DNA from 3 places in the Xanthobacter luteus genome. Region 2 is predicted to be linked to each of the others. Evidence: predicted binding sites of a transcription regulator. Region 2 holds the regulator's gene; each other region holds the start of a gene.

The links. The regulator LexA, encoded in region 2, represses DNA repair genes until DNA is damaged. The targets are predictions, from matches to a motif close to TGTTCNNNNTGTGTTCNG.
Region 1: a site for LexA is predicted at 2,234-2,251, ahead of recA (recombinase RecA). Genes of this name have one in related genera too.
Region 3: a site for LexA is predicted at 2,244-2,261, ahead of ABLE88_RS11260 (metallopeptidase family protein). Genes of this name have one in related genera too.

Annotation. Positions count from the first base shown of each region.
Region 1 is NZ_JBDZDO010000007.1:234,302-238,014, forward strand. Features, by position in the region: gene alaS (alanine--tRNA ligase) at 1-756, opposite strand, end outside; gene recA (recombinase RecA) at 1,099-2,187, opposite strand; gene ABLE88_RS20505 (glycosyltransferase) at 2,775-3,713, shown strand, end outside.
Region 2 is NZ_JBDZDO010000001.1:58,149-61,861, forward strand. Features, by position in the region: gene moaC (cyclic pyranopterin monophosphate synthase MoaC) at 1-443, shown strand, start outside; gene ABLE88_RS00385 (molybdopterin molybdotransferase MoeA) at 460-1,674, shown strand; gene lexA (transcriptional repressor LexA) at 1,890-2,597, shown strand; gene ABLE88_RS00395 (ComEC/Rec2 family competence protein) at 2,695-3,713, opposite strand, start outside.
Region 3 is NZ_JBDZDO010000003.1:53,967-57,679, forward strand. Features, by position in the region: gene ABLE88_RS11245 (VOC family protein) at 1-25, opposite strand, end outside; gene ABLE88_RS11250 (hypothetical protein) at 188-355, shown strand; gene leuC (3-isopropylmalate dehydratase large subunit) at 444-1,868, shown strand; gene ABLE88_RS11260 (metallopeptidase family protein) at 2,344-2,766, shown strand; gene ABLE88_RS11265 (cytochrome b) at 2,825-3,373, shown strand; gene leuD (3-isopropylmalate dehydratase small subunit) at 3,472-3,713, shown strand, end outside.

The sequences.
Region 1 (3,713 bases), on a different contig from region 2:
CGCCCGCATGAGGTCGGTCTCGTAATTGTCGTGGGTGCCCTGGAGCACCGCCGAGATGCGCTCGAGGCCCATGCCGGTGTCGATGGACGGGCGCGGCAGCTCCAGCCGCTCGCCGCCGGCGAGCTGCTCGAACTGCATGAAGACCAGGTTCCAGATCTCGATGAAGCGGTCGCCGTCCGCATCAAGCGAGCCGGGCGGGCCGCCGGCAATGTGCGGGCCGTGGTCGAAGAAGATCTCGGAGCACGGACCGCACGGGCCGGTGTCGCCCATGGACCAGAAATTGTCCGCGGTGGAGATGCGGATGATCTTGTCGTCGGAAAGCCCGGCGATGGACTTCCAGAGGCGGTGCGCCTCCTCGTCCTCGCTGTACACGGTGACCAGCAGGCGGTCCTTCGGCAGCTCGAACTCGCGCGTGACGAGGGTCCAGGCGAGCTCGATGGCGCGGTCCTTGAAATAGTCCCCGAACGAGAAGTTGCCGAGCATCTCGAAGAAGGTGTGGTGCCGCGCGGTGTAGCCCACATTGTCGAGGTCGTTGTGCTTGCCGCCGGCGCGCACGCACTTCTGGGAGGTGACCGCGCGGGCATAGGGCCGCTTCTCCACGCCGGTGAAGACGTTCTTGAACTGCACCATCCCCGCATTGGTGAACATGAGGGTCGGGTCGTTGTGCGGCACGAGGGGCGAGGATGGAACCGCCTCGTGCCCCTGCTTGACGAAGTAGTCGATGAAGCTCGACCGGATCTCGTTCACGCCGCTCATGTGCCGGCCATCGTCCCCTCGGGGCCGGCGCGCGGGGCGCGTCCGGCGGTGGTGGTCTCCACGCGAGCGCGCGCCGGAACGGCCGCATCGCGGTTCCGGCCGCCGCGCGCGCGGGCGCCGGCCGGAACCGGGTTCGTTTAGCGAGGGGGCTAGCTCTTGTCCAGGAAGCCGTTCCCGCGCGCCTGCCCGGATCCCCTTCGGACGGGGACCGACGGACGGGATCGACGGACGGGATCCGACCCAGGCGATCCAAGCGGCGGGGGCGCAAGCATGGCCCATTGGCGATGCGCAGACTGGACCGGCGGCCCGGGAACGTCCCGGCCCCGGCCCGAGGCGCCAACCTCAGGCGTCGCCCTCCTCCTCGCCCTCCGCCCCGTCCTCCGGCGTGCCGGCGAGGATCTTCTCGGCGATCAGGCCGGCATTCTGGCGGATCGCCGCCTCGATGCGCCCCGCCGCCTCCGCGTTCTGCTTCAGGAAGGTCTTGGCGTTCTCGCGCCCCTGGCCGAGACGCTGGCTGTCGAAGGAGAACCAGGCGCCGGACTTCTCCACCACCCCGGCCTTGACGCCGAGATCCAGCAGCTCGCCGGTCTTGGAGACGCCCTCGCCATACATGATGTCGAACTCCACCTGCTTGAAGGGCGGAGCGAGCTTGTTCTTCACCACCTTCACGCGGGTCTGGTTGCCCACCACCTCGTCGCGCTCCTTGATCATGCCGATGCGTCGGATGTCGAGGCGCACCGAGGCGTAGAATTTGAGCGCGTTGCCGCCGGTCGTGGTCTCGGGCGAGCCGTACATCACGCCGATCTTCATGCGGATCTGGTTGATGAAGATCACCATGGTGTTGGACTTCGAGATCGAGGCGGTGAGCTTGCGCAGCGCCTGGCTCATGAGGCGCGCCTGCATGCCGGGCTGGCTGTCGCCCATCTCGCCCTCGAGCTCGGCGCGCGGGGTGAGGGCCGCCACCGAATCCACCACCAGCACGTCGATGGCGCCGGAGCGCACCAGCGTGTCGGCGATCTCCAGCGCCTGCTCGCCGGCGTCGGGCTGGGAGATCAGGAGCTCGTCGAGGTTCACGCCCAGCTTGCGCGCATAGATCGGGTCGAGCGCGTGCTCGGCGTCGATGAAGGCGCAGGTGCCGCCCTTCTTCTGCGCCTCGGCCACCGTGTGGAGCGCCAGCGTGGTCTTGCCCGAGGATTCGGGGCCGAAGATCTCGACCACGCGCCCCTTGGGCAGCCCGCCGATGCCGAGCGCGATGTCGAGGCCGAGCGAGCCCGAGGGAATGCTCTCGATCTCGAGCGCCTTGCCGCCCTTGCCGAGCCGCATGATCGAGCCCTTGCCGAAATGGCGCTCGATCTGAGAGAGCGCAGCGTCAAGCGCCTTGGTCTTGTCCATTGAGGAACCTTCGACGAGTCGGAGTGTCGCCTGAGTCATTGCCGCGCTCCGGGGCTGGCGCAAGGAAAAACGAGAACTCAGATTCTGTACTCTTTTTGTTCCAGGTTCGCAATATGTTCTCCCGCCTCAGTTGTGGAGAAGAATGCAAGATCGGCGACTTAGCCGTTCATGCAGCGTGGGTCGACGTAGTACAGGAGCGGGCAACCCATGATTGCGGTCTCGGCGCGGCGTCGGGCCGCTGTCGCAAGAAGGACTCCATCGATGCGGGCGCGGCGGGAAACGGCGAGGATCGCAGGCGGTCGGGGCCTGGCGCCACGGTGCTTGACGGCGCAGGGCGTCCGCGCCCCTGCCGCGGGGACGCCGCCGCCCGGACTGCGGGCGCGGCCATGGCCGCTCGGGTGGCGCAGGACGGGCGGAACGCCGCGTCCGTCCTGCCATCGGCCGCACCGCATCCGGATGATCGCCGGCTGCGCCGATATCCCCGTCGGCGCGACGATGGGCCCGCCTCGGCCGGGCGCGCACGCGCAGGCCGCCCGACGCGAAGGCATGTTCCCGACGGCCGCTGCCGTGTTAGGAGCAGCATCAGCCTCGGCGGGGGCCGACGGTCTTCAATTCCGGATCATCTGATGCGCCGTTCCGAACACTTCATGGATCGCTACCGCGAGTTCGAGGACCTCTACCGCGGCAGCCTCGAACTGATCCGTGCGCGCCAAAGCGTCTATCTTCCTATCGTCGGCAAGATCGAGCCGGGCGGCGCCGGCCGCTGCGCGCTCGACATCGGCTGCGGCCGCGGCGAATGGGTGAAGCTGCTGGTCGAGCAGGGATGGCAGGCGGTCGGCGTCGATTCCAATCCGTCGATGGTCGCCATCGCCGCGTCGCAGGGCCTGCCGGTCCTGAACCGGGACGCCTTCGACCATCTCCGCGGCTGCGGCACATCGTCCATCGGCCTCGTCACCGCCTTCCACGTGGTCGAGCACATGGACACACAGGCGCTCGCGGATCTCCTGGCGGAGATCGAGCGCGTCCTCATGCCGGGCGGCGTCGTCATCCTGGAGACGCCCAACCCGGAAAACCTTTCGGTCGCGTCCTGGTCCTTCCGCTTGGATCCGACGCACGAGGTGCCCTTGCCGCCGCCCCTGCTCCAATTCTTCGTGCAGACGGCGGGGTTTCAGCGTCCGACGATCCTGAGGCTGAACAGCCAGTCGACCTCGGCCGAGGGCGCGCCGGTCGGCTCGGCCGTGGTGGGGCTCTTCATGAATTCCCCCGATTACAGCGTGATCGCCAGCAAGCCCGGGGCGAACGATGGCATTGCCGATGCGATCGCGCAGCTGGTGGCGGAACGGACCGAGCCCTCGCCGGCGGACATCTTCGCGCTCGCCGCGGAGATCCAGTCGTTCGCGGCGGCGGCCGCCAAGACCGACGCGCTGGCCAGCGCGTCCGAGCATCTGTTGACCGTCACCCAGACGCTTTCCGCGCAGGTGGCGCAGCTGCACCAGGCGAAGGAGCAGCTGCACGCCGACGTCGCCGCCTTGGGCAAGGACGTCTCGGCCGCGCGCGAGGGGCTC
Region 2 (3,713 bases):
GCATGGTGGACGTCTCGGACAAGGCCGTGACCCATCGCGAGGCGGTGGCCGAGGGGGCCATCGCCATGGCGCGCGAGACGCTGGAGCTCATCCTCTCCGGCAACGCGAAGAAAGGCGACGTGCTCGGCGCCGCGCGGCTCGCCGGCATCATGGCCGCCAAGCGCACCCACGAGCTGATCCCGCTCTGCCACCCGCTGATGCTCTCCAAGGTGGAGGTGGAGATCGCGCCCGATCCCGCTTTGCCGGGCCTGCGCATCACCGCGCGGGTGAAGACCACCGGCCAGACCGGGGTGGAGATGGAGGCGCTCACGGCGGTGTCGGTGGCCGCGCTGACGGTCTACGACATGGCCAAGGCGGTCGACCGCGCCATGCGCATCGACGGCGTGCGGCTGATCGAGAAATCCGGCGGCCGCAGCGGCGCCTTCCGCGCCGCCCCGCTCTGAGGTTCGAGGAACGCTGATGGCACTGATGAGCGTCGAGGAGGCCCTGCGCCGCGTCGCCGGCCCAACGGAGGCGCTGGCCGAGGAATGGGTGCCGGTATCCGCCGCCGCCGGGCGCGTGCTCGCCCGCGACCTCATCGCCAACCGCTCCCAGCCGCCGGCCGACATGTCGGCCATGGACGGCTATGCGGTGCGCGCCGCCGACATCGTCGACACCCCGGCGCGGCTCGCGGTGATCGGCGAATCCGCCGCCGGGCGTCCGTTCACGGGCGCCGTGGGCCGGGGGGAATGCGTGCGCATCTTCACCGGCGCGGTGCTGCCCGCGGGCGCCGACACGGTGGTGATCCAGGAGAACACCACGCGCGAGGGCGCGGTGATGACCACCACCGCGCCCACCGCGGCGCGGCGCAACGTGCGCAAGGCCGGCTGCGACTTCGCCAAGGGCGCGCCGGGCCTTGCCGCCGGCCATCGCATCACCGCGCGCGGCATGATGCTGGCCGCCGCCATGGACCATGCCCGCGTGCCGGTGGCGCGCCGGCCGCGCGTCGCGCTGCTGCAGACCGGCGACGAGCTGGTGATGCCGGGCGAGGGCTCAGGCGCCGACGCCGAGATCGTGGTGTCGAACGCCTTCGGCCTCGCCGCCATCGCCCGCGGGGCGGGGGCGGAGGTGATCGACCTCGGCGTGGTGGGGGACGACCTTTCCGTCATCCGCGCCGCCATCCGCCGCGCCGTGGATGAGGGGGCCGACGTGCTGGTCTCCTCCGGCGGGGCCTCGGTGGGCGACCACGACCTCATGGCGCCGGCCCTGAAGGCCGAGCAGGTGGACCTCGAAGTGCACAAGATCGCGCTGCGGCCCGGCAAGCCGCTGATGTTCGGCCGGCGCGGCGCCCTGCGGGTGCTGGGCCTGCCGGGCAATCCGGTGTCCTCCCAGGTCTGCGGGCTGCTGTTCCTGACGCCGCTGCTGCGCGCGCTCCAGGGCGAGACGGGCCCGGCCTACCGGACGCTTCCGGCCCGGCTCGGCTGCGCCATGCCGGCCAATGACTGGCGCATGGACTTCATGCGCGCGCGGCTCGCCGCCGACGGCGCCGGCGGGCTGCTCGCGACCCCCCTGCCGGTCCAGGACAGCTCGCTGCTCTCGGTGCTGGCTTCGGCCGACGCGCTCCTGATCCGCCCCGCCGACGCGCCCGCCGCCGAGGCCGGCGCGCCCTGCGAGGTGATCCCGTTCCAGGATTGAGGCCGGGATCCGCCGGCCCCAGGCGCAAGCGCTGGCATTCGCGGGCGGCTTTACGCCATCTTCACCACTTGCGGAACACAAAAGGAACAGATAAGGGTTGTTCATGATTTGTTTCTCCGCCCCCGGTGCGGTGGCGGAGGCCCGCAGGACGGCCAAGATCGGCCCCTGCGGGTGCTGGCTTGACCGGCGGCGGGCAAATGGCACGGGGGCGAGGAATGCTGACGCGCAAGCAATATGACCTGCTTCGGTTCATCCACGAGCGGCTCAAGGAGACCGGCGTCCCCCCCTCCTTCGACGAGATGAAGGAGGCGCTCGATCTGCGCTCCAAATCGGGCATCCACCGGCTCATCACGGCGCTGGAGGAGCGCGGCTTCATCCGCCGCCTGCCGAACCGCGCCCGGGCCCTGGAGGTGGTGCGCCTGCCGGACAGCGTCGCGCCCGGGCTCGCGGCGGCGCGCAGCGGGCGCGGCTTCTCCCCCGCGGTGATAGAAGGCAGCCTCGGTCGGGTGCGCCCCGTGGCCGAGGACGAGGAGGGCGGGCAGAGCGTCGCCGTGCCGGTCATGGGCCGGATCGCCGCCGGATCGCCGATCTCCGCCATCCAGTCGCGCAGCCACAATTTGAACATTCCCCCCGAAATGCTGGGCTCGGGCGAGCATTTCGCCCTCGAGGTGCGCGGCGACAGCATGATCGAGGCCGGCATCCTCGACGGCGACACCGTGCTGATCCGCCGCTGCGACAGCGCCGACACGGGCGACATCGTGGTGGCGCTGGTGGACGAGGAGGAGGCGACCCTCAAGCGCCTGCGCAAGAAGGGCGCCTCCATCGCCCTGGAAGCGGCGAACCCGGCCTATGAGACCCGCATCTTCGGCCCCGACCGGGTGCGCATCCAGGGCCGCCTCATCGGCCTGATGCGGCGCTACTGAGGGCTGGACGGCGCCGGCCGCGCGCAGCCGGCACGGATTTTCCCGGCGCGCGAGCCCTCGGCGGCGCGCCCTCGAAGCGCCCCCGGCGCGGCCTGCGCTAGCGCGGGTCCGAGGCGTCGGCGGCCAGGGCCTCCAGATCGAGCGGCCCCGGTGCCTCCAGTTGTTCGGGCAGAACCGGCATCCACGGCCGCTGGCGGAAGGCGGGCCGGGTGGGGATCGCCGTGAGGCCGCCCCAGGCGAGGGCGCCGCGGTCGCCCGAGCCGCGCGGCGCGAAGGCGTCCCCGCTCGGTGACGCGGCCTGCGCGGCCGCATTGGCGGTTGGCCCGCGCTCCGTGGGATCCGCGACCAGGCGCCCGGCGCCGGTCGACGCGTCGGCCACCGCTTCACCGCGCGCCATGCCCTCCCAGACCATCTCCTGCCCCAGCATCTCCTGCCCGAGCATCTCCTGCCCGAGCAAATGGCGCCCGGACGCGCCCTCCCCCGGCGCGCCGTCCCCGGTCAAGCCGGGCGTCCCGTCGCCGGCGGGCGCGATGGCGCCCTCCCCCGGCGCCCTCAGCCCCGCGCTGCGCGCCTTGCCCTCGGCCACAAAGGCGAGGGTCCCCGTGCGCTCCAGCAGTGCCGGCGTGATCACCCGCGCCGGGCAGGCGAGCGGCGCCTGATCGCGCGTGACGACGATGCGCGCCGACAGGCAGTCCGCGGCGAGGCCCTCGGCGCGGCGCGAGACCGCGAGCGTGCCGCCGCTCGGCAGCGGCGCGACGCAGCCGGAAGGGTCGCAGGCGAAGGCGGCGGCGAGCGCCGGGTCGTCGGCGGCCCGGCGGTCGCCCTCGCGGGTCAGCCACTGCTCGGCCACCAGCCGATGGGCGCGCGCGCCGACGATGGACAGGCGGCCGTCGGCGCCGCGCACCGCCACCGTTTCCCCATTGGGCGCGATCAGGATCTCCGGCCGCTGCGGCGCCGGCGTCGCGATCACCGCCAATGCCAGCGGCGCCAGCGCCAGCGCGCGCAGCACGCCGCGCAGCAGGCACAGGCACAGCAAGGCAAGGCTGGCGCAGGCGAGGCTCGCCGCGCCCGTCACGCCGACCCGCTGGTCCGCCCCCGGCAGCGCGGTCACCGCAT
Region 3 (3,713 bases), on a different contig from region 2:
TCGCAAGCCCCGGGGCTTCTGCCATGGTCGTGCCTCCGTCATCGGCGTCCGCTGTGGCGCGGCGCGCGCCAGAGCGGAGCATCGCAGCGGCGCGGTGACAAGGCGATGTCGCGCGCGGCCGTGCCGGCCCGGGCCTCGCTGCAGTGCAAGATTGTCGCCTCACCGTGGAACTGCTAAAAAGCGTCCCATGTCCATGATCGTGCCCGCTTCCGCCCTGTCCCGGGCGGCGTTCTGCGCCGCCGGACCGTTCGCGCGCACCACCATGGAGTTCGCGGCGGTGCCGGATCACGTGCGCCTGCCGGGTCGCTTCTTCGGCCGCTTCACCACCGCCGCCTCGGCGGTGCTTGGCCGCTGACGCTGACGCCCTTTTCCATTCCTGGATCATCTCGATCATCCGCCCGGCCGCATTCGCGCGCGCGGGCATCCTTAAGGGACACGAACCCATGAGCGCACCCGTCGGCGGCCCCCGCACCCTCTACGACAAGATCTTCGACGACCATGTGGTCGAGCGCCAGGACGACGGCACCTGCCTGCTCTATATCGACCGCCATCTGGTGCATGAGGTGACCAGCCCGCAGGCCTTCGAGGGCCTGCGCGTGACCGGGCGCAAGGTGCGCGCGCCGGGCAAGACGCTTGCGGTGGTGGATCACAACATCCCCACCACCGACCGCACCTTGCCGAACCCCGACCCGGAGAGCGTGGCGCAGATCGCGGCGCTGGCGGAGAATGTCAAGGAATTCGGGATCGAATACTATGACGGCTTCGACAAGCGCCAGGGCATCGTCCATGTGATCGGCCCGGAGCAGGGCTTCACTTTGCCCGGCACCACCATCGTCTGTGGCGATAGCCACACCTCGACCCACGGCGCCTTCGGTGCGCTCGCCCACGGCATCGGCACCTCGGAGGTGGAGCACGTGCTCGCCACCCAGACGCTGATCCAGAAGAAGGCGAAGAACATGCGCGTCACGGTCGACGGCAAGCTGCCGGAGGGCGTGGGCGCCAAGGACATCATCCTCTCGATCATCGGCACCATCGGCACCGCCGGCGGCACCGGCTACGTGATCGAGTATGCGGGCGAGGCGATCCGCTCCCTCTCCATGGAGGGGCGGATGACGGTGTGCAACATGTCCATCGAGGGCGGCGCGCGCGCCGGCATGGTGGCGCCCGACGAGAAGACCTACGCCTATCTGGAAGGCCGCCCCAAGAGCCCGAAGGGCGCCGACTGGGACGCGGCGCGGCGCTACTGGGACACGCTGCGCTCGGACGCGGGCGCCTATTTCGACACCGAGCTCAGGCTCGACGCGGCAAGCCTGCCGCCCATCGTCTCGTGGGGCACGAGCCCGGAGGACGTGGTCTCGGTCGAAGGCGTGGTGCCCGATCCGGACCAGATCGCCGACGAAGGCAAGCGCGCCGCCAAGCATCGCGCGCTCGCTTATATGGGGCTCACCGCCGGCACCCGGATCACCGACATCGCCCTCGACCGGGTGTTCATCGGCTCGTGCACCAATTCGCGCATCGAGGATCTGCGCGTGGTGGCGAAGATCGTTGCCGGCCAGAAGGTGAACCCGAACGTCGCCGCCATGATCGTTCCCGGCTCCGGCATCGTGAAGGAGCAGGCGGAGGCGGAGGGCCTCGACGCGATCTTCCGGGCGGCCGGCTTCGACTGGCGCGAGCCGGGCTGCTCCATGTGCCTCGCCATGAATGCCGACCGCCTCTCTCCGGAGGAGCGCTGCGCTTCCACCTCCAACCGCAACTTCGAGGGGCGGCAGGGCCCGCGCGGGCGCACCCACCTCGTCTCGCCCGCCATGGCGGCGGCGGCGGCGATCGCCGGGCGCTTCGTCGACGTGCGGACCTGGCCGCGGGCCTGACGGTTCTGGCGGTAACAGGAGGTGCCGGCGGGTGCGCCGCCCGGCTCCGGGAGTGTTGCAAAAGAAAAACGGGCAACGAAAAGCGCCGCCCGTTTTATTCACAAATGCGTGATAATTAGACCCCTGCGACCGGGAAACCGGCCATTCGCGCTCCCGCCGCCGTTACAGAAGGGCGGAGAACACCGCGGAGACGGTGGCCGCATTCGCCTCGTGGGGGGCGAAAAACGCAGCGATTCCAATGATCGTCACCAGCGCGCCGGTGACCGCAAGCTTCCGAAGCATGGTCACTCTCCCAGTTCCTAGTCTGCGTGGAAAACGATGCAGACCCATTAAGAGTTCCTTAACCAAACCGGACTGAACGGCGCTTGAGGTCCGCGTTCATAATGCGTTCAGCCTTGTAACGCCCGCGTGAGTACTCGTCCGCGAGGCGCGAATAGTGGATGCGCCAAGCCCGGCAAGGAGCGGTATCGCAGTCATGAGTACGCCCAACCCCTGGCGCGACCGGCAAGCGCCGAGCCTCGAGGACATGGAGGCGCTGGCGGCCGAGGCCTTCACCCGCCTGCCCGAGGCGTTCCGCCGCCTGTGCCAGGGGGTGGTGATCCGGGTCGAGGACTTCCCCACCGAGGAGGTCCTGGAGGCCATGGGCTTGGAGAGCGAGTTCGACCTTCTGGGCCTGTTCCAGGGCATCGGCCGCGCCCAGGACGGGGCGGTCGCCCAGACCGGGCAGATGCCGAACATGGTGTTCCTCTATCGCCGGCCCATGCTCGATTACTGGGCCGAGCACGAGGAGACGCTGGGCGGCCTCGTCACCCACGTCCTGGTGCACGAGATCGGCCACCATTTCGGACTTTCGGACGACGACATGGACCGCATCGAAGCGATGGCGGACATGCCGTGATGCCGCATCGACCAAGCGCCTCAGCCTGTTTAGAAATGCTCCAAACAAAGGAGCGATCATGATCGACCCGACCCTCGAGCGTTACCCCTTCTCCATGCGCGCCCTGCATTGGCTCGTGGTGCTCGCCGTGCTGGTGGCCTATGGCGTCATCTATCTGGAGGCGTTCTTTCCGCGCGGTTCGGTTGGCCGCGCCTATATCTGGTGGACGCACATCTCGGTTGGCCTCGCGCTGGTGGCGCTCCTGATGCTGCGCATTCCCAACCGCATCCTGGCGCGCCAGCCCGCGCCTTCCGCCGCGCTCTCCCGCCCGGTCCGCATCGCCGCCGCGGTGGCGCACGGGCTGCTTTACCTGCTGCTGATCGCCACCCCGCTCTTGGGCATCTGGCTCGCCTTCCTGCGGGGGGATGCGGTCACCTTCTTCTCGCTCTTCACGATCCCTTCGCCGATCGGCATCGATCGCACCTATGCGCGCGAGATCAAGGAGGTGCACGAGACGATGGCCGACGCGCTGGTGGTGCTCGCCATGCTCCACGCGGCCACGGCGCTGGTGCACCACTTCGTGCTCAAGGACGACGTGCTCCGGCGCATGCTGCCCCCATCCCGCTGACCCTGCAGGCGCTGGGCAACGGCCGCAGCGCCTGTTAGGACCAGACCCAAGCGCAACCGCGCACCCCACGAGGACAACGCCAAACCCCGAGGCACGACATGGAAAAGTTCACCGTTCTGGAAGGCGTCGCCGCGCCGCTGAAGATGGTCAACGTCGACACCGACATGATCATCCCCAAGCAGTATCTGAAGACGATCCAGCGCACCGGCCTCGGCAAGGGTCTGTTCTCCGAGATGCGCTATAATGAGGACGGCTCCGACAATCCGTCCTTCATCCTGAACCAGCCCGCCTACAGGGGCGCCAAGGTGCTGGTGGCCGGCGACAATTTCGGCTGCGGCTC